Regions from separate parts of the Providencia lanzhouensis genome, predicted to be linked through region 3. Evidence: predicted binding sites of a transcription regulator. Region 3 holds the regulator's gene; each other region holds the start of a gene.
The links. Region 3 encodes ArgR, which controls arginine synthesis, uptake and breakdown. Its sites were predicted from a motif close to ANTGAATAAAAATACANT; they were not measured.

Region 1: argA (amino-acid N-acetyltransferase) is a predicted target of ArgR. The motif match lies at 7,235-7,252, and genes of this name have one in related genera.
Region 2: argC (N-acetyl-gamma-glutamyl-phosphate reductase) is a predicted target of ArgR. The motif match lies at 5,655-5,672, and genes of this name have one in related genera.

The regions. Positions count from the first base shown of each region.
Region 1 is NZ_CP174123.1:3,302,588-3,312,886, reverse strand. It holds gene recB (exodeoxyribonuclease V subunit beta) at 1-3,252, shown strand, start outside; gene recD (exodeoxyribonuclease V subunit alpha) at 3,252-5,144, shown strand; gene ACIH2S_RS15550 (hypothetical protein) at 5,169-5,744, shown strand; gene argA (amino-acid N-acetyltransferase) at 5,860-7,200, opposite strand; gene amiC (N-acetylmuramoyl-L-alanine amidase AmiC) at 7,594-8,844, shown strand; tRNA gene ACIH2S_RS15535 (tRNA-Met) at 9,002-9,078, opposite strand; tRNA gene ACIH2S_RS15530 (tRNA-Met) at 9,106-9,182, opposite strand; tRNA gene ACIH2S_RS15525 (tRNA-Met) at 9,270-9,346, opposite strand; gene mltA (murein transglycosylase A) at 9,574-10,299, shown strand, end outside.
Region 2 is NZ_CP174123.1:4,004,314-4,014,612, forward strand. It holds gene ACIH2S_RS18815 (hypothetical protein) at 645-998, shown strand; gene argH (argininosuccinate lyase) at 1,063-2,439, opposite strand; gene ACIH2S_RS18825 (argininosuccinate synthase) at 2,517-3,737, opposite strand; gene argB (acetylglutamate kinase) at 3,801-4,577, opposite strand; gene argC (N-acetyl-gamma-glutamyl-phosphate reductase) at 4,612-5,616, opposite strand; gene argE (acetylornithine deacetylase) at 5,719-6,873, shown strand; gene metF (methylenetetrahydrofolate reductase) at 7,105-7,992, shown strand; gene ACIH2S_RS18850 (glutamate decarboxylase) at 8,658-10,058, shown strand; gene gadC (glutamate:gamma-aminobutyrate antiporter) at 10,136-10,299, shown strand, end outside.
Region 3 is NZ_CP174123.1:3,829,719-3,840,017, reverse strand. It holds gene ACIH2S_RS17930 (pyridoxal phosphate-dependent decarboxylase family protein) at 1-1,262, opposite strand, end outside; gene ppa (inorganic diphosphatase) at 1,714-2,244, opposite strand; gene fbp (class 1 fructose-bisphosphatase) at 2,383-3,390, opposite strand; gene mpl (UDP-N-acetylmuramate:L-alanyl-gamma-D-glutamyl-meso-diaminopimelate ligase) at 3,554-4,933, shown strand; gene ACIH2S_RS17910 (DUF6122 family protein) at 4,986-5,396, opposite strand; gene argR (transcriptional regulator ArgR) at 5,504-5,974, opposite strand; gene mdh (malate dehydrogenase) at 6,446-7,384, shown strand; gene ACIH2S_RS17895 (helix-turn-helix domain-containing protein) at 7,583-7,900, opposite strand; gene ACIH2S_RS17890 (DNA-binding protein) at 8,458-8,814, shown strand; gene ACIH2S_RS17885 (DNA-binding protein) at 8,915-9,274, shown strand; gene ispB (octaprenyl diphosphate synthase) at 9,338-10,299, opposite strand, start outside.

The DNA.
Region 1 (10,299 bases), 530 kb from region 3:
AATTGGCTATTAGCCGCTGAGCGCCAAATGGATGAAGCCGCTATTTACACCATTCATGGTTTTTGCCAACGAATGTTAGCGCACAATGCGTTTGAATCAGGCATTTTGTTTGAACAAACGATGATCCAAGATGAGTTTCCTATCCAGAAACAAGCATGTGCGGATTTTTGGCGTCGTCATTTTTATCCTCTGGATTATTCGATGACCAAAGTGGTTCATGCTGAGTGGAATGGACCTGAAGCACTCTTGAACGAGATTAAGCCGTTCTTGCAAGGGGATATTCCCGTTATTATCAATCAGCCGGAATTACCTGAAACTCTTGAAGAACGTCATCAACGTTTGATTGGTTTAATTCAGAATTTAAAAGATTTATGGACAAAAAATGTCGCTGATTTTGAAAAGCTAATTTCTGATTCAGATGTAGATAAACGCAGCTACAGCACACGTTATTTACCTACATGGTTAGAAAAAATAACCGAATGGGCAGAGAAAAGCACCGATGATTATCAACTGCCAAAAGATATCTTAGAGCGTTTTGCGCAATCTCGATTAGATGAAAAATCCAAAAGCGGTTCAGGGCCTTCTCATGTAGTCTTTAGGTTAGTTGATGAGTTGCTTGCCCAAGCGCTGACGATTAAAGATTTGATTATTCCTCAAGCGATTAGTGAAGTACGCCAGACTATTGCTCATGAGAAGCAAACACGCGGTGAGTTAGGTTTTGATGATCTACTGACTCGTCTAGATAGAGCGCTGCATCAAGATGGTGGAGCATTACTTGCCGAAGCAATTGCTAGGCGTTTCCCTGTTGCGATGATTGATGAGTTTCAAGATACTGACCCGCAGCAATATCGTATTTTTCAGCGTATTTATCGGGAAACTGATAACACTGCATTGCTGTTTATTGGAGACCCGAAACAAGCCATTTATGCATTCCGTGGTGCGGATATCTTCACGTATATTGCGGCGAAAAAGCAAGTTAGTGCTCACTATACGTTGGAAACAAACTATCGCTCATCTCAGCGTATGGTTGAAGCTGTAAATCAGGTTTTCCATCACGCTGAAAACCCATTTATTTTTGAACAAATTCCATTTCAAAGCGTTAATTTTGCGGCTCATAATAGCCACAAAAAACTTATCCATGATGGGAAAGAAGTGAAAGCGCTTACTTTCTGGCAGCAGCATGCTGAAGCGGTCTCTGTTTCGGAATATGAACAAGCCCTGGCACAGCAATGTGCGGCGCAAATAGGACAATATCTTGCTGGTGGTCTGCAAGGTTCAACCTACTTTGAAAACAAACAGCAGCAAATTCCTGTAGAAGCCTCGGATATTACCGTATTAGTTCGCAGCCGTCGTGAGGCGATATTGATCCGTGATGCACTAAATCAACTTAATATCCCATCGGTGTTCCAATCAAATCGAGAAAGTGTATTTGCGACCCAAGAAGCTAAAGAAATTCTCTGGCTATTATTGGCCGTATTAACACCAGAAAAAGAACGGGTATTGCGCAGTGCCTTAGCGACGGGATTATTGGGTTTAACGGCAGAAGATATTGATAGCCTAAATTACGATGAAAAAGCCTGGGAAAATGTCGTTGATGAGTTTGCTCACTATGCTGTAATTTGGCGTAAACGCGGTGTTCTTCCCATGTTACGTGGGATTATGTCTCAAAGACATATTGCTGAAACCTTGCTATCGGGTTCTGAAGGTGAACGCCGTTTGATGGATCTCATGCATATTGGGGAATTACTGCAAGAGATGTCTCTCCAGCTTGAAGGTGAGCACACACTAACCCGTTGGTTAGCGCAGCAGATTGCCCATCCTGACCATCAATCAGATGCACAACAAATGCGTCTTGAAAGTGATAGGCATTTAGTACAAATCAGCACCATTCATAAATCCAAGGGGTTGGAATATAAAATTGTTTGGTTACCGTTTGCCAGTAACTTCCTACCTCAATCAAAAGGTCTGTTTCACGACCGTGATGATTACATAGCGAAACTCGATCTTGATGATACCGAAGAGTATGTCGAATTAGCGGACGAAGAGCGCTTAGCCGAGGATTTACGTTTATTGTATGTGGCACTCACTCGCGCTATTTATCACTGTAGTGTCGGAGTCGCGCCGCTTATCAAAGGTAACCGTAAAAAAGCAGGTAATACAGATTTGCACCTATCCGCGCTGGGATATTTGCTGCAAAAAGGGCAAGAAGGTGACAGTGTTTTGCTCAGCAGCATGCTCGATGCACTCAGTAATGATGTGATTGATGTGCAACTGATAAACTCCCCTGAAATGGTAAGGCTGAATTTAACCAAAGAGACCAGCGATGAGTTATCAGCGAGGGTGATTTCTCGACACTTTGATGATAGCTGGCGTGTAACAAGCTATTCGGGTTTGAGTTATAGCGCATCCCATGGAGAAGAAGATCAAACCTTATCGGCCGAGCAATTTGCTAACTCATTAGCCCCTAAGATGGATATTGAAGTTAGTCATGATGTCGAGGTACAAGAAATACAAGAAAATCAACTGACCCCCCACCAGTTTCCTAAAGGCGCTGCACCCGGTACATTTTTACATAGCTTAATGGAAGAAATTGATTTTTCAGGTGACATTTCTTCCGAATGGCTAGAAGAAAAACTGCAAGTAGCAGGCTTTGATACTCAATGGGTTCCTATGTTACAAGGCTGGTTGAATGCCATTTTGAATGTACCGTTAGCCGATGATGGGCTCTGTTTGTCGGCTATTCCAGCTCAAGATAGATTGGATGAAATGCAGTTCTATTTACCGATTGATAGCTTGCTCAATGCAAAAGATGTTGATCGCGTTACTCACAAGTATGATCCTCTGTCAAAACATTGTCCTCCGCTTAATTTTGAGCAGGTACAAGGTATTTTAAAAGGCTTTATAGACTTAACCTTCTGTTGGAAAGGGCGGTTTTACTTATTGGATTATAAGTCTAACTATTTAGGCGAAGACGCCTCTTATTACACTCAAGAGGCGATGGCTGAAGCAATGATTGACCATCGATATGATCTGCAATATCAGCTCTATTCGCTGGCATTACACCGTTTTTTACAACAGAGGATGCCAAATTACGATTATGAAACTCATTTTGGTGGCGTTTATTATCTTTTTTTACGTGGTACGGAACGCATAGATTCTCAAAATGGTGTCTTTTTCTATCGACCAACAATTGAATTTATCAGTGAGTTTGATGCGCTATTTCATGATGCTCAATCTAAGGAGCCACAATGATGAAAGCGTTGTTTAATCAAGCTATTGAAGCTCGTATATTCACACCTCTTGATGTGCAATTCGCTTATAACGTTGCAAATGAAGATAACCCGATTTTATTGTTAGTGGCTGCGCTGCTTAGCGCAGAAACCATGTCTGGGCATGTCTGTTTAGCACTGGATGATATTCGTCCTGACGTGTTATTTATGGGAAGACACCCTGAATTTACAGCGCAATTGTGGCACATGATTGGGGAGCCAAATCAAGCCTCTATCAGAGTGGCGTTATTATCGAGCGAATCTGTGTGTGAAGTCGGAGGTGAGTCTGTTGGCCCATTGCTGCTATCAGGTGATTTTCTTTATTTCCAGCGTATGTGGCAATACGAGCAGTGCGTAGCTCACTTCTTTTCAGAGACTGAATTATCTGATGTTGATAATACTGAAATTCAGCTGATTTTAACGACGTTATTCCCTGAGTCAACGCAGATAGATTGGCAGAAAATTGCCGCCGCTGTTGCGTTAACGAGTCGAGTTTCAGTCATTTCAGGGGGGCCAGGAACAGGTAAAACAACAACCGTAGCGAAAATTTTAGCGGCGCTGATTAAGTTAGGCCATCAGCAGCAACATCGCTTACGTATTGAATTAGCCGCTCCAACAGGTAAAGCAGCCGCCCGTTTAACCGAGTCATTAGGGTATGCGATGAAACAACTACCGTTAAATGACGATGAGCGTGAATTACTCCCCTCTCAAGCCAAAACATTACATCGACTATTGGGTGCTCAACCTGAAAGCCAGCAGTTTCGTTATCATCGAGATAACCCGCTTGCACTTGATATCTTAATTGTTGATGAAGCTTCAATGGTGGATTTGCCGATGATGGGCAAGCTTATTGAAGCACTGCCTGACTCTGCCAAACTGATATTTTTAGGCGATAAAGATCAGCTCGCTTCTGTTGAAGCGGGGGCTGTTTTAGGGGATATCTGCCGTTTCGCGAATAAAGGCTATAGTCCTGAACGAGCAGCTCAGCTGGAGCGATTGGCTGGATGCTCATTAAGTGAATTCACCTCAAATAAAGGGCCTGCTATCCGTGATAGCTTATGTCTATTAAGACACAGTTATCGTTTCTCTGCCGATTCAGGAATTGGTCAGCTAGCTTTCGCCGTCAATACCGGAAATGTGAAGCGGGTGGATGATATTCTTGCTCAGAATTTCACGGATATTCATAACTATATCCCTAGTGCCATGCCAGATAATGAAAGCGATGCCGAAGCCAAAATGAGTGAAAGTTACGCCAATATGTTACTAGATGCGGTCGGGTTTTATCAGCACTATTTATTAGCCGTTAAAGCGAAGGAAAAACCTGCTGATGTCTTACATAAATTTAATCAATACCGTCTACTTGCCGCATTAAGGGAAGGAGCTTACGGGGTTTCAGGTCTAAATGACAAACTTGAAAAATTACTTCATCGCCAAGGGTTAATTACAAAACCATATAACTTGAAGCATAAGCACTATGTTGGAAGACCGATTATGATCAGCCGCAATGATAGTGCACTAGGTCTCTTTAATGGTGATATTGGTATTATCCTGTTAGATGAAGAGCGCCAGATGAGAGCCTACTTCCAATTTCCTGATGGCACTATTCGTGGGATCCAACCAAATCGACTGCCAGCACATGAAACGGCTTACGTGATGACAGTACATAAATCTCAAGGTTCAGAGTTTGCTCATACCGCCTTGGTTTTACCTTATGTATATTCGCCGGTGATTACCCGAGAGCTCGTCTATACCGCGATGACACGAGCTAAGAACGAACTTTCATTGTATGGCAGTAAAAAAGTGTTACGTCGTGCGATAGAAACCCCCACTAAACGCCGTAGTGGCTTAGCGCTACAGTTTGAGCAGTTAAATTAATTCCCAGACATTTAAGGTACCAATATGGAAAATCAGCAACAAATGACCGCCGTGACAGTAACATTGAATGCCAAAATTGATCCTGCTCGCCGTGCAGATTTGGAAGATGCATTTGATCAAGCCATGGAGAAATTAGGCAAAGAGGGGCAAATCCAAGTCAGTGGTGGTGGCACCCAATTAGGTGAAAATGGCGAAGTTGCTGAGTGTGATATTGAATTGGCACTAAGTGATGCAAGTGATGAAAACATCAGCCTGATTATTCAAATGTTTTCGGCGATGTTAGCCCCTAAAGGCTCTCGCTTAACTATTCATGGTGAAGACGTTCAAATCGACTTTGGTGCGGATGAAGGGCTGGCGATTTATTTCAATGGCACAGATTTAGCTGATGAAGTCTATGAAAATAATGATATTAACGATCTTTTTGATCAGCTTGATGAAGCGGTCGAAGATATCGGTGGGATCCATGGTGTTTGGGATGGTCCAACAGAAACCGCATTCTATTTTTACGGTACCTCTTTTGCTGAAATGGAAGCGATTTTACGTCCACTGTTAGAGCAAAATCCACTGTGCGAAAAATGCCGAGTCGTGCAAATCGCTTAACTTAATATTAGGTCACATTAAAGAAAAACCCAGAGTATTACTTGAATATCTGGGTTTATGGACGCGAGTTAGAGAGTATGGCGAACTACTTTGTTTGCCAACTTTCTGTGAGATTTCAAGCGGCTTGGCTTTTAATATCCAGCATTAAAATTTTTGATTTACGCTGATAGTTATAAAGTGCCTGCTTTTTGACTGGAAGCATCTCAATTTCTGCAGGAATAAAACCACGTTCTTGGAACCAATGAATGCTCCTTGTGGTTAAGACAAACAGTTTATCCAGCTCTAGTTGCTTAGCTTGCGTCATAACGCGTTGTAGCAGCTCTTCGCCCCGAGAAGAGCTACGATAATCAGGGTGTACTGCCACGCAAGCCATCTCCCCAAGTTTTTCTTCGGGATATGGGTAAAGTGCAGCGCAGGCGATCACCAAATTATCGCGCTCAATAATCGTGAACTTATCGATTTCCATTTCGAGTTGTTCCCGTGAGCGTCTAACCAGAATACCTTGCTGCTCAAGAGGTCTGATTAGCTCTAAAATCCCACCAATGTCATTGATATTCGCACGGCGAGTCTTTTCTGAGCTTTCCATGACTATCTGCGTACCGATACCATCACGGGAGAAGAGTTCTTGGATCAACGAACCATTTTCTTGATAGCTAAGTAGGTGGCTACGGCGTACACCTCGGCGGCAGGCAGAAGCTGCGCCACGCAAGAAGCGAACTGTTCCAGAGTAATAATCTCCTTCAGATTCTAATTCTTGTATCCGTGTTTCTGCCTCATTTGGGAATAGCTCAGACAGAATATTACCGTCCTTATCAGCCACCCCTTGAGATGAGCAGAAACCAATCAGTTTTTCGGCTTTGATTTTAACGGCAAGCTGAGTTGCAATCTCTTCCGAGGTGAGGTTAAAGCTTTCACCGGTTACAGAAACTGCCACAGGGCCAATTAACACGATAGATCCATTATCGAGTTGAGCATTGATAGCATCTTCGTTGATGCGACGGATACGACCGCTATGGCAATAATCAATTCCATCATCGACACCTAAAGGCTGTGCAATCACAAAATTACCACTCACAACGTTAATGTGTGCTCCTTGTAATGGCGTATTGCCTAAACTCATTGATAAACGAGCCGTAATATCAAGCTGCAATGCTCCAGAAGCTTGCTTAACATATTCAAGGGTATTCGCATCAGTGACACGGGTATGTTTATGATAAATGGCGTCATAATTATGCTCAGCAAGGATGTCTTCGATTTGAGGTCGAGCGCCATAAACAACGACAATACGAATGCCAAGGCTATGAAGTAGCCCTATATCATTGACAATGCTAGGAAAATTTTCATGCGCAATTGCTTCACCGCCAAGCATGATGATAAATGTCTTGCCACGGTGGGCATTTATATAAGGTACCGAATGGCGAAATTCATCAACCAACTCGGTGCTGCGCTCTTTCATAATCACCCTCTTAACTGAATTTTTATTCGCAATAACTGTATTTTTATTCTTTTTGGCGGGAAATATCAAGTAAAAGTTAGGACAATAAAAGTAACAAATTTATTTTTAAGGTTTACATATCTCTAAATATAAATGGATATAATCACAACAATGCAATCTGCATATCAGATTATTGCCAATAAATGTTATTCGGCAATTGAGCATCATTAACTATTTAAATTACGCAAGTATGGCGTTTATATTGCATTGAATAGATGCGTGCTGGGATATAAATAGAATAGATTGGTAATGACAAAGGATGAAGAACTAGATAGAGTGCGAATTAGTCGCTAATATATTATCTCTTGTCTTAGATATTATTAAACTTTTCAGGATATAGATTCGGAATTATTGATGAGTCATCAAGATCACAGCCCATCAAAACGTCGCCTATTGCAAGGTGCGGCGGCAGTTATGCTATTAAGTGTCAGCCCATTCGGTTTTGCTGCCAGTAGTAGCGTTGTTGCTGTTCGTATTTGGCCAGCCTCGAGTTATACCCGTATTACTCTAGAATCCAGCATTCCTTTAAAGTATCGCCAGTTTGTTTTAAACAATCCTGAGCGTATTGTTGTTGATTTAGAGGGCGTTCAATTAAATAACGTTCTTAAGAATATGGGAAGCCAAATTCAGTCTCGAGACCCTTACTTAAAATTAGTGAGAGTCGGGCAGTTTGATCCTAAAACGGTACGTTTGGTTTTTGAAGTTAAAAACAAAGTATCTCCTCGATTCTTTACCCTACCGCCAGTCGCTGAATTTAAACACCGTTTAGTTATGGATTTCTATCCGGGTAAAGGTGTTGAAACCAACGACGACCCATTATTGGCGCTCCTTGAAGATTACAACAAAGGTGATTTAGAAGAGAGCATGCCGGTACAGGCGAAAAAACCAGGGAAAGCGGGTACCGATAGGCCGATTGTTATTATGATTGACCCAGGGCACGGTGGGGAAGACCCCGGTGCGATTGGTAAGTATAAGACCCGTGAAAAAGATGTGGTTTTACAAATCGCCCGTCGCTTGAAAACGCTGATTGATAAAGATCCGAAAATGCGGGCATATATGACGCGTAATGAGGATGTCTTTATTCCATTAAAAGTCCGCGTGGCGAAAGCGAGAAAAATGCAGGCTGATTTGTTTGTTTCTATTCATGCGGATGCCTTTACCAACCGTTCAGCGAATGGTTCATCGGTCTTCGCACTCTCCACGAAAGGGGCAACCAGTAACACGGCGCGTTACCTCGCTCAAACGCAGAACGAAGCTGACTTAATTGGTGGGGTGAGTAAAAGCGGCGATGCGTATCTCGACCATACCATGTTAGATCTGGTGCAAACTGCAACGATCAATGACAGCTTAAAGTTTGGGGATGAAGTTTTAAAACGTATGGGGCGCGTTAACCGGCTACACAAAAACAAAGTGGACCAAGCTGGCTTCGCGGTATTAAAAGCCCCCGAAATTCCATCTATTTTGGTGGAAACAGCCTTTATCAGTAACTTAGAAGAAGAGCGTAAACTCAAAACCGCTAAGTTCCAACAGCAAATGGCTGAGTCGATTTTTGAAGGGATCAAAGCTTATTTCCGTAATGGGGGCGAGTTAGCTATCCGTAATTAATCGTGATATTTTTGGTGTCGAAGAAGGTGGCAAACAGTAATGTGAGTCGCCTTTTTTATTGGGTGAAAACAAGAAATTAAGTGATTAAAAATCTGTTTGGGTTTTGATATGACTAAGAAAGACAAAGAAAAGAATAAATAAGAAGAGAAAAAAGAATTGGTTGCGGGGGCTGGATTTGAACCAACGACCTTCGGGTTATGAGCCCGACGAGCTACCAAGCTGCTCCACCCCGCGACTGAAGAGGTTAAATATATCAGGAATTGGTTGCGGGAGCTGGATTTGAACCAACGACCTTCGGGTTATGAGCCCGACGAGCTACCATGCTGCTCCATCCCGCGCCTGAATATTTCACTACTTTGGGATACTACTTTGATTTTACTGCTGAACTTACTTTGACTGAATCAAGTTTGACTAAATCAAGAAATTGGTTGCGGGGGCTGGATTTGAACCAACGACCTTCGGGTTATGAGCCCGACGAGCTACCATGCTGCTCCACCCCGCGTCCGATAGCGGGCACTATACTCGGGATGAGATCTGATGCAAGTTTTTTCGTGTTTTTTTTTCATTTTTCATCAAGTGGCGTTTAAAAATCGCACAAAATGTAGTTTTTTTGTTCTTTAAAGGTTTCTAACCCAAAAATAACCCCACTAAATATTTATACCCGTTTCATTCTCAATTTGGGTTTGCTATTGTGCGCTTCATATTGGATATGTGTTAGGTGGTATAAAGATGAATTCATGGCAGAAAGGGTTAATCGCGGGCGTCTTCTTTTCTTTATTGGCAGGGTGTCAATCTCATCCAACAGATAAAGGGCAACAATATAAAGACGGTAAATTGCACAGTGACTTGCAACAAGTTAATCAAGTTAACGTGCAAGGACGACCAATAAATGCGCCGGATTTTAATCGCCAAGTGACGGAAATTCAAAATGCATCACCACGCTTATTCAACAACAATAATGAAACTTACCACGCAATAGAAAACTGGTTAATGGCAGGGGGCGATCCTGCTCAATTATCGCGTTTCAATTTGTCGGCTTTCCAAATGGAAGGGATGGACAATTACGGAAACGTCCAATTCACGGGGTACTACACGCCTGTGATTGAGGCTCGACGCTCGCCGCAAGGTAATTACCGCCATCCATTGTATGGTATGCCGTCAAAAAGCAAGGGGCGCTTACCTAGCCGTGCACAAATATATAATGGCGCGCTCAGTAACAATCTGATCCTGGCTTACAGCGATTCTCCTGTCGACAATTTTATGATGGAAGTGCAAGGCAGTGGTTACGTGGACTTTGGCGATGGTAGCCCACTGAATTTCTTCGCTTATGCAGGCAAAAATGGTCATGCATATAAAAGTATTGGTAAGGTGCTGGTTGATAGAGGCGAAGTGCCTTTAGAGAAAATGTCCCTACAGGCTATTCACGACTGGACAAACACGCACAGTGAACAAGAA
Region 2 (10,299 bases), 170 kb from region 3:
AGCCATCTAGATAATTTCTCTTATATTTCTATATAGAATGATTATCAAAAACCCTCTAAAAAATGACAATAACGAATGGCTCAAAACACACTAATGGAACTTAATACCCAAAAATAAGGTAATAACAATTATAAAGAACATAGCTTTATTAAGTATTACCCCATAGTAATGAAACATTTTGTTATATTCTCTTTCATATCTAATTAAAGTTTGTAAATACATATAAAAGAATATATTAAAGTGATCTGCATAGATTTTGATATATATTATCAATCACTCAATGAATGAGTGCATGCAAATCTCATAAATTGATTTTTTCATTCAAAAATATCTAATAAGAAGGTTTTTTACACCATAATTATAAACTAAATGGTGATTAGATAGTTTTTTATGGGTGAGCACTTTTACTTATACTATATTTAACTTATCCCATATTGTTTAATTTAATTTTAAAATTTCCATACATTTGATTTTCAATATTTACACCTTAATCGAGTTATTTGAATTATTATATGCTCCATCAAATAGCACGAGGTAATTGAAAAAATAAAAGTAGCCAATATATACCTTACGCAATACCGAATTTATTAAATTAATACACTTAAACAAATTGATTAAACACAAATCAGTTAGGGGATCCTATTATGAAAAATTTAACATCAATCGCTAAAAAAACCTTCTCTCGCGCAGTCATGACATTATTACTCGTTCCGGCTTTTAGCGCAGTTAATGCCTATGCAGAAAACAGCGAACATAACGGTACCATCCAATTTACAGGCTCAATTGTCTATGCCTCTTGCTTGAATGAAGTAAATAATAATAATGTCACTTTAAATTGTTTAAACGACAATGACGATATGGTTGCCAATAGCATTGACCTGAAAAAATTAGTAAAAACTCAAGGTTGGAAAGTCTTGAATGGCGGTCGAAGTGTCTATTCTTATGATTGGCTGAATGAAGACAAACAGATGGGTATGTTAACAATTAAATATAGTTAAGATTAAACGTTATGGAAATTGGGGTAGCCATGCTACCCCCCATTTTTTACTACATTTTCTTTATTTACATCTTCAAGCGAGTTTTCGCATCTACAATGGCTTTTGCTACCTGCTTTTGAGATACCCCACCTTTTGCTAATCGCTTATCAAGACAAGACTGCAGAGATAAAATCTCATACACATCCAGTTGGATAGTTGCACTGAATTTTTGCAAATCACTTAATGCCATTTCTTCTAATGCTTTCCCCTGCGCTATCGCAGCCACAACAGCTTCACCCACAATATGGTGAGCTTCACGGAATGGAACGCCTTTTGCGACTAAATAATCAGCCAGCTCGGTCGCATTTGCATAGCCTTGTTTTGCTGCATCTTCACAACGAGGACGACGAATTTGAATACCATCCAGAACAAGTACCGCCATATGCATACAATCTAACCACGTATCAAGGGCATCGAATAACCCTTCTTTGTCTTCTTGCATATCTTTGTTGTAGGCAAGCGGTAATCCTTTCAGTGTCATCATCATGCCGGTTAATGCCCCTTGAACACGGCCACATTTACCACGAATTAGCTCCAATGCATCAGGATTTTTCTTTTGCGGCATCAGCGACGAACCTGAAGTCACTTTATCCGATAACTCTACAAACCCGGCTTCGCCACTATTGAAGAAAATCAAATCTTCAGCAAAACGTGATAAGTGCACCATACCGATACTTGCGTCGGATAACAGCTCTAACACATGGTCTCTATCAGAAACTGTATCTAAACTGTTACGCGTTGCGGAGGAAAAACCTAACCATGATGCCAATTGCTCGCGGTCAATATCATAGGCTGTACCCGCCAGCGCCCCGCACCCTAATGGGCTGACATCTAAACGTTTTAAAGTATCTTGCAAACGACTTTCATCACGAGACAACATTTCGCAATACGCTAAACACCAATGAGCGAATGTCACTGGCTGGGCACGTTGTAAGTGGGTATAGCCTGGCATCACGGCATCTTGGTTATGTTCAGCAGTGATGACCAGCGCTTTTTGTAACTCAGTCACAGCTTCTAATAACAGCGCCACTTGGCCTTTACACCACAGTTTTAAATCTGTCGCAACTTGGTCATTACGGCTACGACCTGTGTGCAGTTTTTTCCCTAAATCACCGACCTTATCAATCAGTTTACCTTCGACCCAGCTATGGATATCTTCGGCGTCGCTTTGCAAGATAATCTCAGGCTCGGCTTGCACTTCAGCCAATAGCGCATTGAGTGCTTGCTCGAGAGATTTTTGCTCGCTATCAGACAGCACGCCAACTGTGACCAACGCTTTTGACCATGCCACAGAGCCAATAATATCCTGCTCAGCTAAGCGATAATCAAAACGCAGTGAATCATTGAATTGTTTAAACCGTTGATCTGCCTGCTGACTAAAACGTCCACCCCAAAGTGCCATAACGAGTCCCTACCTGATTGATAAAATAAGTGTCTGCCCGACAGCCCTATCTGGCTGTCGGGGTCATTCTGATAAAACTATTTTGCTTTGTTCTGTTCTTTCAGCGCACGAATACGTGAAGAGAGTGAATAGAGACGGATAAACCCACCAGCATGGCTGTGATCGTAAACTTCATCTTCACCAAATGTTGCAAACTCTTCAGAGTACAGGCTCTTATCCGCTTTTTTCTGGATAGCAGTCACTTGCCCTTTATACAGTTTCAGAACCACTTCACCCGTCACATCCTGAGCCAGGGATTCTGCCGCTGCTTGCAGAGAATGACGCAGTGGCGCAAACCAGCGACCGTCATACACCACATAAGACATTTCTAGACCTAACTGCTCACGCCATTTGTAGCTATCGCGGTCTAATACTAATTGCTCAACACCACGCAGTGCAGCCATCATGATGGTGCCCCCTGGGGTTTCATAGCAACCACGGGATTTCATACCCACTAAACGGTTTTCTACGATATCGATACGACCCACGCCATGTTTTGCACCCAGCGTATTTAATGTTTCTAAACAACCCAATGGAGACAAGGCTTTACCGTTCACAGAAACCACTTCACCGTGTTTCACACCCACAGTCACCAGCTCAGCTTCATCCGGTGCGTCTTTCGGATCAACCGTCCATACCCAGCAATCTTGGTTGGCTGCATTCCATGTGCTTTCTAATACGCCACCTTCGGTAGAAATGTGCCATGCGTTTTCATCACGGCTGTAGATTTTCTCTAAGCTAGCGGTAGTTGGAATATTACGTTCTTTCAGGTAATCCAGCAGAGCTTCGCGGGAACGTAAGTCCCACTCACGCCATGGCGCAACCACTTTCAGTTGTGGTGCTAAAGCGGTGTAAGTGCTTTCGAAACGCACTTGGTCATTACCTTTACCGGTTGCGCCGTGCGCGACTGCGTCTGCGCCAACTTTCAATGCGATTTCAACTTGCGCTTTAGCGATAATTGGACGCGCCATTGACGTACCCAGTAAATAGCTACCTTCATACAATGCACCCGTTTTCAGTACTGGGTAGATATATTCCTTGATAAACTCTTCACGCAGATCAACCACATAGCATTCAGAAGCACCTGATTGCAGGGCTTTTTTCTCAACACCGACTAAGTCTTCTCTGTCTTGACCCACATCAGCAACGAATGCCACGACCTCACAGTCATCGTAGTTCTCTTTTAACCATGGAATGATAGCCGACGTGTCTAATCCACCGGAGTATGCTAATACAATCTTCTTAATGCCCTTTTTCATAAATTACCTGTCCCAATTCTTTTAAAATAAATGTTTGATTTGTCTGTTTGCTCAGTTCTTCATTCAAGAAGCAAGAATTCGTGTGCCAATCGCGGTGCCATTAAATAATGATGGCAATTGCTCCGCATGGCGCCAGCTTGCAATATCTACCGGGCGTTGCAATGTGGAAGCCGCTTCTAAAGCCGCATTCACTTTGACTATCATTCCATCCGTGATGATGCCTTGGTCGATAAGTTTTTGCGCTTTGGTAGTGGTCATTTCATCAATTTTTTGACCTTTACCATCCAAAATACCGCTCACATCAGAAAGCAGGACTAAATCTGCATTCAGTGCTTGGGCAATCGCTGTCGCGGCTTGGTCTGCATTGACGTTCATAAGTTGCCCCTCTTCGGTGATCCCGATAGAGCTAATGATGGGTAAATATCCCGCAGACAGTAATAATTTCAGTAACTTCGCATTACCCGCTTTCGCGCTACCCACATGGCCTAACTCATCATTAATTTGCGTAACCACTGCGCTGTGTCCATCCCCAAGGGATAAACCCACCGCTTGCAATTGATGTTTAATCGCCCATGCCAACAAAGTTTTATTCGCCGTTCCGGCTAACGCACCAGTAATAATGTCGATTTGGTCTGCTGGCGTAACGCGCAATCCTTGCTTTTTCACAACGGGTAATTGCAGTTTTTGCATTAATTCATCAACTAGACATCCACCACCGTGAACAATTACCAGCTCACGTTGATGAGCCTGACGGTAGGTTTGGATCGCCGTAAATAATCTTTCTAGGGCTTCTTCGCTATCGAGTAACACACCACCCAATTTAATGACTAAAGGTTGCATGGAGATTTATCCTTAATAAATTGCCATAAGAGCATTAAAGTAATGACTGCGTTTCGTTGAAACCAAACCGAATATTCATGCACTGAACAGCTTGCGCCGCGGCACCTTTTAATAGGTTATCTTCTGTACCCACTAAAATCAGGTGCTCACCTTTCAATACAAAGCCGATATCACAAAATGGCGTGCCAACCACCGATTTCAGTGCAGGAACCCCTTTGTCATATAAACGAACTAACGGTTTGTTGTGATACGCATCTTTAAATGTTTGGCTAATTTGCTCCGCTGTAACGCCGGCTTTCACTTTGCAAGTGATGGTCGCCAGTATGCCCCGTGCAAAATTGCCTAAATGTGGCGTGAAAATCACATCTCTACCTAGATGCGTCGCGATTTCAGGTTGATGACGGTGAGTGAAAATACCGTAAGGCTGTAAGCTCACTTCGCAAAAGCTGTTCGTCATGGAAGCTTTGCGCCCTGCCCCTGAAACGCCACTGGTCGCATTAATGACTGGCCACATGTTTTCATCGAGCAAATCCGCTTCAATCAGCGGCTTTAATGAAAGTTGAGAAACCGTTGGATAACACCCCGGTACCGCAATCAGTTGAGCTTGACGGATTTTATCTGCCTGCCATTCCGCTAAACCGTAAACTGCTTGCATTAACCACTGGGTATTTGTATGTTCGAAACCGTAGTATTGCGGATAAAACGCCGCATCTTGAACACGATAAGCACCCGAAAGGTCAAACACCACGCAACCCGCTTCAAGAAACTGGGGCGCGATGTCATGGCTCACTTCATGGGCGGTCGCGAGGAAAACAACATCGACCCCTTTTGCAGCCTCAGCCACATCAGTAAGCGGCTGAACCGGAAGGTCGATAATGCCTTTATACTGGGGATGTAAATCAGAAAAGCATTTACCTGCATCCGCACTTTGTGCGGAAACCATCAGCCCAGAAAGATGAATATCGGGGTGACGTTGTAAGTAAGCGGCTAATTCTGCTCCAGTATAACCACTGGCCCCGACAATGAGTGTGTTCAACATGTGTTTTCTACCTTGTACTCGTGACCCAAACAGTTTAATGTGTATTTTTATTCAAATAAAGTGCATGAATATTGATACTATTATGGATAAAGGCTGTCAACAGTGAATATTAAATTACCTGCATTTATTGAGATTTATCGTCAATTAATCGCCACTCCGTCGATTAGTGCGACTGATTCGCAACTCGATCAGAGTAACCGAGCGCTGGTGGAGCTATTAGGTGGATGGTTAGAAACCTTAGGCTTTACTGTGAATATTCAACCGGTCCCTGATACCCGAGATAAATATAACCTGTTAGCCTCGATTGGCGAGGGTAACGGAGGGTTGATGCTATGTGGTCACACGGATACCGTCCCATTTGATGACGGTCGCTGGACTAAAGATCCGTTCAAGCTCACCGAACATAATGGCAAACTGTATGGGCTAGGCACCGCAGATATGAAAGGCTTTTTTGCCTTTATTATTGATGCACTGCGAGATGTTGACCTCAGTACCTTAAAACGTCCTTTGCATATTCTCGCCACGGCAGATGAAGAAACCTCGATGGCTGGCGCTCGCTTCTTTGCCGCCAGCACGCAATTACGCCCTGATTTCGCCATCATCGGTGAACCGACATCATTACAGCCTATTCGCGCGCATAAAGGGCATCTTTCCAATGCCATTCGCATTACAGGTCAATCTGGGCATTCCAGTGATCCAGATAGAGGCGTTAATGCCATTGAATTAATGCATGAATCTATCTCTCACTTAATGACCTTAAGAAATACATTGAAAGAGCGCTATAACAACCCTGCGTTTGTGATCCCTTATCCAACCATGAACTTCGGTCATATTCATGGTGGTGATGCAGCAAACCGAATTTGTGGTTGCTGTGAATTACATATGGATATTCGCCCACTACCAGGTTTAACGTTGCAAGATCTGGACGAGCTACTCAATGAAACTCTCGAACCCGTTCGTGCAAAATGGCCGGGTCGCTTAGCCATTGAAGAGATGCACCCACCGATCCCCGGCTACGAATGCCCCACAGATCATAAAATGGTGGCAGTCATTGAGCAGTTATTAGGTAAAAAAGCGGAAACCGTGAACTACTGTACGGAGGCGCCATTTATCCAAGAACTCTGCCCAACACTGGTGCTGGGTCCCGGCTCTATTGAACAAGCCCACCAGCCTGATGAGTTCATCGATATGAGCTTTATTGAACCAACCCGCCAACTCATCAGCCAAATGGTCGAGCACTTCTGTTTTACTGAATAATGTTGTACTGCATGCGGAGTCACTTGGCTCCGCATTTCCCCATCATGAATTTTTCTCTTGTTGCGCCTGAAAAAACATCAATTCCAAATTTGATTTAGGAGTTGACTCTCACTCAATATCGCGTAATCTCTATTTAGACGTCTAAACGTATAGAAGTACAAAAGAGTGCATATAATCGAATAACGAAAATAATCATTAAATAATGAGTTTCTTGAGGCGAGGTCACAGGGTATGAGTTTCTTTCACGCAAATCAGCGCGAGGCGTTGAACCAAAATTTAGCTGAATTAGATGGGCAGATTAATGTCTCATTTGAATTTTTCCCACCTCGCTCAGCAGAAATGGAACAAACATTGTGGAAGTCTATCGATAGGCTCAAGGTCTTAAAACCAAATTTTGTCTCTGTCACCTACGGTGCTAACTCCGGTGAGCGAGATAGAACCCATAGCATCATTAAAGATATCAAAGATAAAACAGGATTAGTGGCAGCACCGCACTTAACCTGCATCGATGCCAGCCCTGATGAACTAAAAACCATCGCGCGCGATTACTGGAATAACGGTATTCGCCATATTGTGGCATTACGGGGAGACCTTCCTGATAACAGCCGCAAGCCCGACATGTATGCTGAGCATTTGGTTGAATTACTGAAAACTGAAGCCGACTTTGACATTTCCGTCGCCGCTTACCCCGAAGTGCACCCTGAAGCTAAAAGTGCTCAGGCAGACTTAATCAATTTGAAGAAAAAGATTGAAGCCGGAGCCAACCGTGCCATTACCCAATTTTTCTTCGATGTTGAAAGCTACCTACGTTTTCGTGACCGATGCGTAGCAACAGGCATTGATGTGGAAATCGTACCGGGAATTTTGCCAGTCTCTAACTTTCGCCAGCTAGAACGTTTTGCCAAAATCACCAATGTGCGTATCCCAAGTTGGATGAATAGAATGTACGAAGGCTTAGATGATGACCCTGAAAGTCGTAATCTTGTTGGTGCATCAATTGCCATGGACATGGTGAAAATTTTAAGTCGTGAAGGCGTAAAAGATTTCCATTTTTACACCTTAAACCGCTCTGAATTGACTTACGCCATTTGCCACACATTAGGCGTTAGACCAAAATAATTGGGTGTTAGGTTGAAGTAACCACTTCATTCCTATCACTTATCGGGTTAATTCATTTATCGTGAATTAACCCAGTTATATTCCCCTCCCTCTATTCTATTTATCGCCATTCTCTATAATTCCATTTTCCATAGTTAATGCAGGCTAAAACCAATCATTATTAGACTAGATATTAAAGTTATGGAATAAATAATCCCTTAAATATGCCCAAATAGAATTAAAATGCAGAAAATATTTAATTAAAAACCTGAAATTAGATCAATCCAAAACAAATAGTCGCTTAGTGATGTGCTGATTAATATCATTAAAAATCACATAAAACGCTATTTTATCCTTATTCACCATTATTTACCTGATAATGAAAATATTATTTTTCAATAGCTTACAAAACAAAAGAAACCACATATCCCATTGATGCAACTCATTTTTTCACATTGAATGACGTAGTGAAAACCCAGATTAACAATGTTGATAAATTGTTATACCTGATTAACTTCGAATTTAAATCATATTTACCATAAAAACAAATAATCAAAACAACCGCTATTAAAATAAGACTTTCGTTTAAAGAACTTTATTCTAATTTATTTTTATGCTTATATGAAAATATAAGATTATTGATCATTCCTAGTAATAACATCTCAATTATTGAGGAGATTCGTTGTATGAATAATAAATCAGTATCTTCAAAATATAGTGAATTAGATGATATTTATGCTTCATTTGATTTATCCCAATCCTTACCAAAAACGAAATTCCCAATCAAAGAAAGCGACCCGAGAAATGTATTTAGCGCAGTACGTGATGAGCTAATGCTAGATGGTAATTCCCGACAAAACTTAGCGACATTTTGCCAAACATGGGTCGATGACGAAATTCGCAGTTTAATGGATCTCTCTATCGACAAAAACATGATTGATAAAGACGAATATCCGCAAACCGCTGAAATTGAAAACCGCTGCGTGCATATGCTCGCTGACTTATGGAACTCTCCTGACGCACTCAATACATTAGGCTGCTCAACAATTGGCTCTTCAGAAGCCGCAATGTTAGGGGGACTGGCGTTAAAATGGCAATGGCGTAAAAAACAAGCTGCCAAAGGAAAACCCACCGATAAACCTAACTTAATCTGTGGTCCTGTCCAAATTTGTTGGCATAAATTTGCCCGTTATTTTGATGTTGAACTGCGTGAAATTCCACTTGAAGGCGACCGCCTGATCATGAGCCCTGAAGAAGTTCTCAAACGCGTTGATGAAAATACTATCGGTGTCGTTCCGACTTTAGGTGTGACGTTCACTTGCCAATATGAGCCAGTGAAAGCAGTTCATGATGCATTAGATAAACTGCAAAAAGAAACTGGCTTAGACATTCCTATTCATGTGGATGGTGCAAGTGGTGGTTTCCTCGCGCCTTTCTGCGCGCCTACCCTGGAATGGGATTTCCGTTTACCTCGTGTTAAATCCATCAACGCATCTGGACACAAATTTGGTTTAGCGCCATTAGGTGCCGGTTGGGTAATTTGGCGTGAAGCGAAAGACCTCCCAGAAGAGCTAATTTTCAATGTGAACTACCTTGGCGGTAACATGCCAACCTTCGCATTAAACTTCTCTCGTCCAGGTGGACAAATCATTGCACAGTATTACAACTTCCTGCGTCTTGGTCGCGAAGGCTACGCTAAAATTCATAATGCTTGCTATGCCACCGCGCAATACCTTGCCCGTGAAATTGAGAAACTGGGTCCATTTGAGATGATCTTTGATGGCGATAGTGCCAAAGGTATCCCAGCGCTGGCATGGAAATTAAAAGACGGAGCGAAAACTAGTAACTACTCTTTATATGATATTGCAGACAAACTACGTAGTCGCGGCTGGCAAGTTCCCGCTTACTCAATGCCTGCAAACCGTGAAGACCTGGTGATCCAACGTATTTTAGTCCGTCATGGTGTCAGCCTAGACCTCGCCTCACTGCTCATCGAAGATTTCAAACGCACCCTCGAATATTTCGAGAAACACCCTGTCAGTACACCACTTTCTGAAGAAGAAAGCGGCGGTTTCAATCACAGCTAATCCTTAGTCGTTTATCCAGTCGGCGTATTCATTTATGCGCCGACTGACTTCGTAAAACATATGACAGGAGAATAGGCATGGCGACGTCAACAACAGCTCCAGCCGCAAAACAACTCACCTTGTTAGGTTTTTTTGCGATCACCGCGTCTATGGTGATGGCGGTCTATGAATATCCGACATTCGCCACATCGGGTTTCAGTTTAGTCTTCTTTTTACTCTTAGGGGGATTGCTATGGTTCAT
Region 3 (10,299 bases):
AGTCCTGCATAGGCACCAAAGATCCCAACCCCACTTCGGCTACACTCAATGGTGGATTGCAAGTGAGTTTGCCCTTCTAAATCATGCTCAAAGTACGTGAAGTTTTCAGGTGAGTTTTCAAGGGCTTTGAAATCATTGCCATCACGTACCATCACTAAGCTCGAGGTGTAAGGAACATAGCCCCATTTGTGAAAGTCGATAGTGATGGAATCTGCATATTTAAGTTGTTTGAATTTTTCGACGGTGTGGCGTAACCCAAACAGTGTGGCTTCATTGATAGCGAGCGGGTTGGTATTAAAATCGTAATTAATAAAGAAAATTATTGGCCAGCCGACCGCTGCATCCACGTGGATATGCGGTTTTTCTGTTACTTCGAACTCTTCACACAGGCGGTTTCGCAATTCGTAAACCTGTTTTATTTCATCGACACCAAAGGTATCTGTGGTACCTGCGGTTAATAAGATCACGGGGATCTTGCAGTGAACGGTATAACAGGCGCGGATCTGTTGCTCTAAGTCATGCAAGTCGATGGTGTTGTCCGAGGCGACTTTAATACGAATGGTTTTGTTTTGAATATCCACACCCAGTAATGAAAGGTTAGTCATATTGGAGTAGTGGCCGCCTTGGGAGTTGATAATCCGGTAGTCTTGATCCACAGACATACCCAGTTGGCGAGAATCTTTTAATGTTTTGCGAATGCCAAATAGGTAACCATATAAATTACACATGGTTCCGCCTTGAGTGAACAATCCAGACGCTTTATTTTCATCATAACCAATTAAGTTAGCGACTTGCTTAATCACCGTTTTTTCCATGGAATCGGCGACGCCGGAATATTCGCAATAAACCATGTTGGGGTTGCCTAAAAGACCAAGCATAGAGCCGTATAATGCGGGGTCTGAAGGCATCGCAATCACGTTTTCGACGGACAACGGGTTTTCCCAGTTTTTACATAATGTGGACGCAAAAGCTAGCAGGGTATCTTGTTGATTTCCCGGTAAATTAATTTGCTGCTGAACATGGGACTGCTGGGTCAGTTGATTGAACCACTGAGTGCCATTTGGATATTGATTGATTAGCTGACTGTCTGCGAGTGTGGTTTTACGAAATTGGGTGATAGCTTGGATTTTGGGGTCACTAAAAATAGGCCATTTATTCGGATCGCGGCTAAAAAAGTTCGCCACAATATTGTGGTACTGCTGTTCGAATTCGGGTGTGAGTAGGTTCGCACTTTGGCGAGCAAGAAGCTCTGATTGATTCACGCTAGACTCCCATTTACATTTATACAATTAATGATTTATGTAAATACTCTACACCTGAATCTATATTGATTTAAATAATATCAAATTGACTAATTCAGCTAGTTTATTAGCTTAACATCATGATAATGAATAAGTTAAAAGCTATTTTAGTTATTTATTACTAAGAAAATATATTCCTATACTGATAAGTTAATCACAGATTTATAATCTGAAAAATATTTGCTTTTAATTGATATTATTTTGCATTTTTAGTTAAAAGTAGTTGATTGGTTCGGTGATTGTTAAATACTCAGTAATTTAATTCTGGTTTTTATTTTGGGTTATATAACTGCCGATATATATCTCTGAATATTATAAAATTGTGAAAAAATATTAATATTGTGAAGGGACGGTATAGGTAAAAAAAAGCACTGGTCAAAACCAGTGCTTTTCTATCCACAGAAGGGATTAATTATTTCTTTGCAGCGCGTTCGAAAGAAGCGATGATTTCAGCTTTAGCTGCTTCTGCATTCTCCCAACCGTCAACTTTAACCCACTTACCTTTTTCTAAATCTTTGTAATGCTCAAAGAAGTGAGTGATTTGCGCACGCAGCAGTTCAGGAATGTCGTTCACATCTTTGATGTGATCGTATTCTTTGCTCAGTTTAGTGTGCGGTACTGCAACTAATTTCGCATCTTCACCAGATTCGTCAGTCATTTTCAGTACGCCAACTGGACGGCAACGGATGACTGAACCTGGTTGTAATGGATATGGAGTTGGTACTAAAACGTCAACTGGGTCACCATCTAAAGACAGGGTGTTGTTGATGTAACCGTAGTTGCACGGATAGAACATCGCAGTAGACATGAAACGGTCTACAAACAGTGCGCCAGATTCTTTATCAACTTCATATTTGATTGGATCAGCGTTAGCTGGGATTTCGATGATTACGTAGATATCTTCAGGCAGTTCTTTACCTGCCGGTACATTGTTCAGGCCCATTAAAATGTATCCTTATGAGTGCTTAAAATAACGTGGGGGACATTATAGCCGCAAAGAGAGGTAAAACTCACTAGTTGGAGAGAAATTCAGTCAAAAAAGGCGAGAGAGTCTCGCCTTCAGGTCAAACGAAATGTTTGATTATTCTGCGTCAGGGTACTCACGCATGAAGGATTCCGCTTTCTCAACCATGGCTTTCGTTCCCACAAAGAACGGAACACGTTGATGCAGCTTGGTTGGGATGATGTCTAACACGCGGTTAGTACCATCACTTGCTTTACCACCCGCTTGTTCTGCTAAGAATGAAATTGGGTTGCATTCGTACAGAAGGCGCAGTTTACCAGTTGGGTGGCTAGCGGTGCTTGGGTAAATATAAATACCGCCTTTGAGTAAGTTACGGTGGAAGTCCGCCACTAAAGAGCCGATATAACGCGTGGTATATGGGCGGTTTGTCGCTTTGTCTTCTTCCTGACAGTATTTAATATATTTCTTAACGCCCATAGGGAACTTGATGTAGTTACCTTCGTTAATGGAATACATTTTACCTTCTGCTGGGAACATGACTTTTTCATGAGACAGACAGAATACACCTAATGATGGGTCGTAGGTGAAGGCATGAACGCCGAAACCGGTGGTGTACACCAGCATAGTTGATGAACCGTAAACCACATAGCCAGCAGCAACTTGGCGGTTACCTGGTTGTAAGAAGTCAGCTTCTGTAACCGGTTGACCAATTGGGGTAATACGGTGATAGATAGAGAAGATTGTTCCAACGGAAACGTTTACATCGATATTCGAAGAACCATCTAGAGGGTCCATTAAAACGACATATTTCGCGTTTTCTGCACGATCACCTTCGAAAATGACGATTTCATCTTCTTCTTCTGAGGCGATACCAGCGACTTCTCCGCGCGCTTTCAAAGCCGCTTTCAGTTTTTCGTTTGCATACAGGTCAAGCTTCATCTGAACTTCACCTTGAACATTCGAAACACCGCTTGTGCCGAGAATGTCAACGAGTCCAGCTTTGTTAATATCACGATGGATAATTTTAGCGCCCAGTTTGATTGCTGACAGTAATGCAGTCAGCTCACCTGTTGCATGAGGAAAATCTTGTTGCTTTTCGACGATGAATTCGCCTAATGTTTTCATGACGAAGGTCCTGAATAAAATTGACAGAAATTTGCGGGTCTTTATTGTACCCTCGGGCGGAGAGTTTATCTAAATAAAGAAAAGATTAATAGGCTAATACATTTATAAACCTGTGATTGATGAGTAGAATAGTGACAAACCTCATGCTATTGGATGGAAAAGAATGCACATACATATTTTAGGCATATGCGGAACCTTTATGGGCAGCTTAGCCATTTTGGCTCGTTCGTTAGGGCACAAAGTGACTGGGTCTGACGCAAACGTCTACCCACCGATGAGTACATTGCTTGAAAAACAAGGCATTGAACTAATTCAAGGATTCGACCCTGCGCAGTTAGAGCCAGCCCCTGATATGGTGGTGATTGGGAATGCGATGACCCGTGGAAATCCCTGTGTTGAAGCCGTATTAGAACGTGGTTTACCTTATACTTCTGGACCACAATGGCTCCATGACCATGTCCTTCCTGAGCGCTGGGTATTAGCCGTTGCAGGGACTCACGGTAAAACAACAACCGCGGGTATGCTGGCGTGGATCCTACAAGATTGTGGTTATGAACCAGGCTTTTTGATTGGCGGTGTTCCGGGTAACTTTGATGTTTCGTCCCAGATTGGTAAAAGCCCTTTCTTTGTTATTGAAGCGGATGAATATGATTGCGCATTCTTTGATAAGCGATCTAAATTCGTGCATTACAGCCCGAAAACGCTGATTTTGAATAACCTCGAATTCGATCACGCGGATATTTTTGAAAATCTCGAAGCGATTCAAAAACAATTTCATCACCTGGTTCGCATTGTGCCAAGTAGCGGCAAAATCTTTATGCCAAGTAACGACAATAATCTCAAGCAAGTGATGAACATGGGGTGTTGGAGTGAACAAGAATTGGTGGGAGAAAACGGTGAGTGGCATGCCGTGAAACTCAATCATGATGGTAGCCAGTTCGAAGTATATTACCAGCAGCAAAAAGTGGGTGAAGTAAACTGGTCGCAAGTAGGTAATCATAATATCCAAAATGGCTTGATGGCGATTGCCGCTGCACACCATGTTGGCGTACCGGCGAAAGAAGCTTGCTTAGCGTTGGATAAATTTATTAACGCCCGTCGCCGTCTTGAGTTACGTGGTGTTGAAAATAATGTCAGTGTTTATGATGACTTCGCTCATCATCCAACGGCAATTTTAGCGACGTTAGAAGCATTACGTAGCAAAGTAGGCGGTACTTCTCGTATTATTGCTGTGCTGGAACCTCGTTCAAATACCATGAAAATGGGGATCAGTAAGAATGATATCGCGCCAGCTTTAGGGCGTGCAGATGAAGTCTTCTTATTCCAACCTAGCAATATTCCGTGGATGGTCACTGAAATTGCAGAGCATTGTGTGCAGCCTGCGCGTTGGCATGCAGATATTGATACTCTCGCCAATATGGTGGTTGAGACGGCTCAGCCCGGTGACCATATCCTGGTGATGAGTAATGGCGGTTTTGGTGGTATTCATGAAAAACTGCTGGCAGGACTAAAACATAAAGCCGAAGCCAAATCTGACGAATAGTCTATAAGCGCTATCGTGAATCAAAGCCCTAACTTCAGTTAGGGCTTTTTCGTTATAGCTGCTGAAGAAGCTCGACGTTTGCGCGTTCTGGTTGCCCGGAGCAGCTTAATACCGTGCCTTGCATCTCTTTTTTAACACTTCCAAGATAACAATCCACCGAGTCTGTCAATAAGTGAAACAGACAGCCGACGGCGATAGCTTTGAGTTTCCATGAAGGAAAGAAGAATAAGACGACATAAGCAATAGCAGCCCAAATAGTGTGCATAGGGTGGAAGCCTACGCCACAACGATCAGGATCGAAAATAGGATCGGCGAGAAGGTGATCAAGGTCGATAGCCATGGTGGAAACCATTAAGAGCCCAGCAAGCTTCCAGTTTTTTCGCCAAAATAAATAGCCAAATAAAAAGGGCACTAAAAAATGGAAACCGTAGTGAACGATATTCCGTAAAATCTCAAATAACACGGGCTTATCTCGATATGAATCAGTGAAAGACGCGTCACTATAGAATTAAAAATACAAAGAGGGAACTGGGTTCCCTCTTTTTCGATATCTAAAATTTTTCGAAAGGACTAAAGTTCTTGTTCGAAAAGCACCAAAATGGCTTCGTACAGTTCACGCGTTGTGAAATCGTTGGTTGGCGTTGAGAAAATTGTATCATCGCCAGCGATGCTGCCTAAGATGCCTTCAGCTTTGCCTAAGGAATCTAACAGGCGAGCAATTAACTGTGCTGCTCCTGGGCTAGTACGGATCACAACAACAGAATGGTTGTAATCAACATCCAGAACTAAATTCTTCAGCGGGCTGGTGGCAGTGGGGACACCAGGCTCGGTTGGTAAGCAATACACCATTTCCATTTTTGCGTTGCGGGTACGTACTGCACCAAACTTCGTCAACATTCTGGAAATTTTAGATTGATTAATGTTTTCGAAGCCTTGTTCTTGAAGAGCGATCACAATTTCGGCTTGTGAACTGAATTTTTCTTCTTTAAGGAGTGCCTTAAAGGCTTTTACCAAGTCTTCTTGTTTCGACATAGTGCGCATAATTAACCCATCTTTTGGTATTAAACTGAGTTGTATTATGTTGAAAAGTGCATTTTTATGCAAGAAAATTGATTTTTTGAGTGTTTAATGAGCAATTTTAGATAAGTATTTTCTGGTAATAATAAGGGGTTTATCTTAAATTGTTAGTTCGAAATTTATCCTAAAAATGGATTGATTTAACAATAAGTTACTGTGAAAAATTTGTTAAATAATTAAGCGGTGCTGAATAAATCATCAAATAAAATTGGGTTTAATGTTAAATGCAATAGCAATAAAAACTATTTGTTAAAAAAGTGTCCGTTATCTCATTAACAGATAAGGAATTTGTTTAGAATAGAACTATTGTGTTGGTGATTTATCTCGCGTTAACACTTCTCTCTAACTGTTAAAGAATTGTTTTTTATAAGTAATGTGTTTAGTGCATAGTCAGATGAATTCATATATTTTAAAGTACAATTAAGGAGTTTTAGAATGAAAGTTGCAGTCCTAGGTGCAGCAGGTGGTATCGGTCAGGCTCTCGCCCTTCTTCTCAAAAACCAGCTCCCAGCAGGTTCAGAACTCTCCCTCTACGACATCGCGCCAGTAACTCCAGGTGTTGCAGCTGACTTAAGCCACATCCCTACCGACGTTAAAGTGGTTGGTTTTGCGGGTGAAGATGCGACCCCAGCACTGAAAGGTGCGGACGTAGTATTAATTTCTGCGGGTGTTGCACGTAAGCCAGGTATGGATCGCTCTGACCTGTTCAATGTGAACGCAGGTATTGTACGTAACCTTGTTCAACAAATCGCGGTCACCTGCCCGAAAGCACTGATCGGTATTATTACTAACCCAGTGAACACAACCGTTGCTATCGCTGCTGAAGTTCTGAAGAAAGCTGGCGTGTATGATAAAAACCGTCTGTTCGGTGTAACGACACTGGATATCATCCGTTCAAATACTTTCGTTGCTGAATTAAAAGGTAAGAAAACTCACGAAGTTGAAGTGCCAGTTATCGGTGGTCACTCAGGTGTGACAATCCTGCCATTACTGTCTCAAATTCCTGGTGTCAGCTTCACTGATGAAGAAATCTCAGCACTGACTAAGCGTATTCAAAACGCAGGTACTGAAGTGGTTGAAGCTAAAGCGGGTGGCGGATCTGCAACACTGTCTATGGGCCAAGCGGCAGCACGCCTGGGCTTATCTTTGATCCGTGGTCTACAAGGTGAAAGCAATGTGGTTGAGTGTGTATACACTGAAGGTGAAGGCGAACACGCTCGCTTCTTCGCTCAACCTGTTGTATTAGGCAAAAACGGAATCGAAAAACATTTACCAATTGGTAAATTAAGTGCATTTGAAGAGAAAGCACTGAAAGATATGTTAAGCGTACTGAAAGCAGATATTGAATTAGGTGAAAAATTCATTAATGGCTAATGCCAATTAAGAATTCGCGCTTAAATAAGGGCGGAGTTGCTTTCATGCGATTCCGCCCTTTATTTTTATACTCGATAAGTTTTCACTGATCAAAATAAGGGGAAACCCCTTGAAGGTACAATGAATTAATCTTGCTGTTTTTAAAGAAAATAATAATGGGCTTTATCTTTCAGTTCTGATCAAAAATAGCGACTGATATTAGATATGTTCTTTTTCTGGCTCCCTGTTTTCTAATTCGTTTGTTTCCTCGATTTTCTTTGGCTTTTCTCGAACTTTTCTTTCTAATAAATCACCCGTCATTGGATCGTAATAGCGACTAGGCCAGATTTCTGATGGATGAATACCTAAAAAGTTTGCGATGATCCATTCTCCTTTAGGCCAAGGTCTCGATAGCGCATTCGCGAGCGTTGACGAGCTAAGCCCTGCTTCACGAGAAATCGCCGCTAGGGTTGTTCCACGTTTGCGTAAAGCTGCAATGATATCTGCTGGGTGCCAGTTTGATTTCCGTAACATCATTTTTTAATCCTTTTTTCACTCAGAATCATGTAGAGTTAGTGGTACATCTAACAGAGTATTGTGATACATTCAGTGCAATCGTTCTGTTATTGGAAATAAAATAACAGAATTTCCCAATAATAATTTCTGATTTTTTCTAAAAATTCATTTTTATGAAACTGTCGTTGTTTTTATGAAAATAACGGAAAGGTTCAGATGATTATTGTGAATTCAGCTAACACTTTGAAAATAAAAATAACTCATTTTAGTTAACTCTCTATTTTTTATATTTTCTTATATTTATTCTGTTTATCGAGAAGATTTATATTTCTTAATAATGTATTGAATTATTTGAAAAGAATGAATTTCTTAGTCAGCACTATAAAATCCATAGATATAAAATAGTTAATACAAAGTTATTGGTATAACTAGCGGATATACAAAAGAAATTATCTATATCGATATAATTTATTAACTATTATATTTGAATATTAAAAATGGATATTGAAACGATTAAGAAAATAAAGAAAGTTTATAGTTAATCGAAGTCGTCATCATGATGACAAGGAGCGTCGATAATGAACAAGGAATGGTTAACAGCCAAAGAGCTCGTTGGGCGCCAAGGGCTACCGACAAGCACCCAAGGTATTAATGCTATGGCGAGGCGAGAAAAATGGTTGAGTCGAAAACGACGAGGTATTCAAGGAAAAGCATTGGAATACCATATTAGCTCGGTTCCCATTAATCTCGAAGAGTTCACGGTGATGTATGAAACTTCGGGAGGCTATCAAGTCAAACGTGATGAACATGCGCATATTTGGCAAGAAACTTATAACCAGCTTTCCCATGATGAACGCGTGGCGATCTTATCGTTTATTATGCGCAAAGGTGCTTTAGCTTTAATTCATCTTATTAATCAAAATAGCCATACATAGATTACGTACAGTATTGAATCGAATAAATTTTTAGAAAAATAACTTTGGTATAGCGACAAAAGCAGGTTGCAAAATATAAGCTAAGCGTAAAAGTGATATTATGAAAAAATTGTGGTTCACTGCGAAAGAATTAGCAGGATTAGAAGGTCTTCCATCATCACCTCAGGGAATTAACTTGATGGCGAGAAGGGAAGGTTGGAAAAGTCGTCGTAAAAGAGGTGTTCAAGGGAAGGCCGTTGAATACTATATGGAAAGCTTGCCGAGTGAGATCCAAGGTCAGCTGTCACTTCATGAGCCATCGGCACCGTATCAAGTGCAACGTATTGATGCACTGCAAATTTGGTCTGAGGCTTATTACCAACTGACGGAAGATGAGCGCAAAATATTTGTGAAATATATTTTGCGTCACGGGTTATCATCGCTATTGGCAAAAATAGAGCCTGAACCAGAAGATGAATAACCATAAAAAAAGGGTGAAATTGTTTTCACCCTTTTCAATATTGGTTTAGAGCTCTAACGGTGATTATGAATGGCGCTGAATAGCAACATGCGCTAAACCAATCAATGCTTCTTTATACACAGAGTCTTCAAGGGCATTTAAAGCATCAATGGCTTTTTGAGCTTCTTCCTGAGCGCGTTGGTAAGTGTATTCTAATGAGCCGCAGCGTTTCATTGTACCAAGGACAGTGTCTAATAGATGGCGACCATTTCCTTGCTCAATTGCTTGTCTAATTAGTGCTGACTCTTCAGCATTACCATGTTGCATTGCATGTAACAGTGGTAGTGTTGGTTTACCTTCATCGAGATCATCTCCAGTGTTTTTACCTAACTGGGTATTATCTGCATCATAATCTAGAAGATCGTCAACTAACTGGAATGCGGTCCCAATGTAGCGACCATAATCTTGCAGCGCTTTCTCTTGCTTTGGCGTGGCATTGGCTAAAATAGCGGACGCGTGAGAAGCCGCTTCAAATAGACGCGCAGTTTTACTGTAGATCACTTGCATGTAGCTCTCTTCAGTAATATCAGGATCGTTGCAGTTCATTAATTGTAAAACTTCACCTTCAGCGATCACGTTGGTGGCTTCAGACATCAATTTTAAAACACGCATCGAATCAAGATCCGTCATCATTTGAAAGGATCGAGTATAAATAAAGTCACCTACTAATACGCTTGCCGCGTTACCAAATACAGCATTAGCTGTCTGTTTTCCACGACGCATATCTGATTCATCGACCACATCATCGTGTAATAAAGTGGCGGTATGGATGAATTCGATTAATGCAGCAACTTGAATATGCTTATGTTCAGAATAGCCTAGGGATCGTCCTGCGAGGATCGCGATCATTGGACGGATCCTTTTTCCGCCTCCGCTAACGATGTAATAACCTAATTGATTGATTAATGCTACGTCTGAGTTTAATTGGCTGAGGATCGCTTCATTTACTGCTGACATATCCTCGGCTGTCAGTTCAACGATAGATT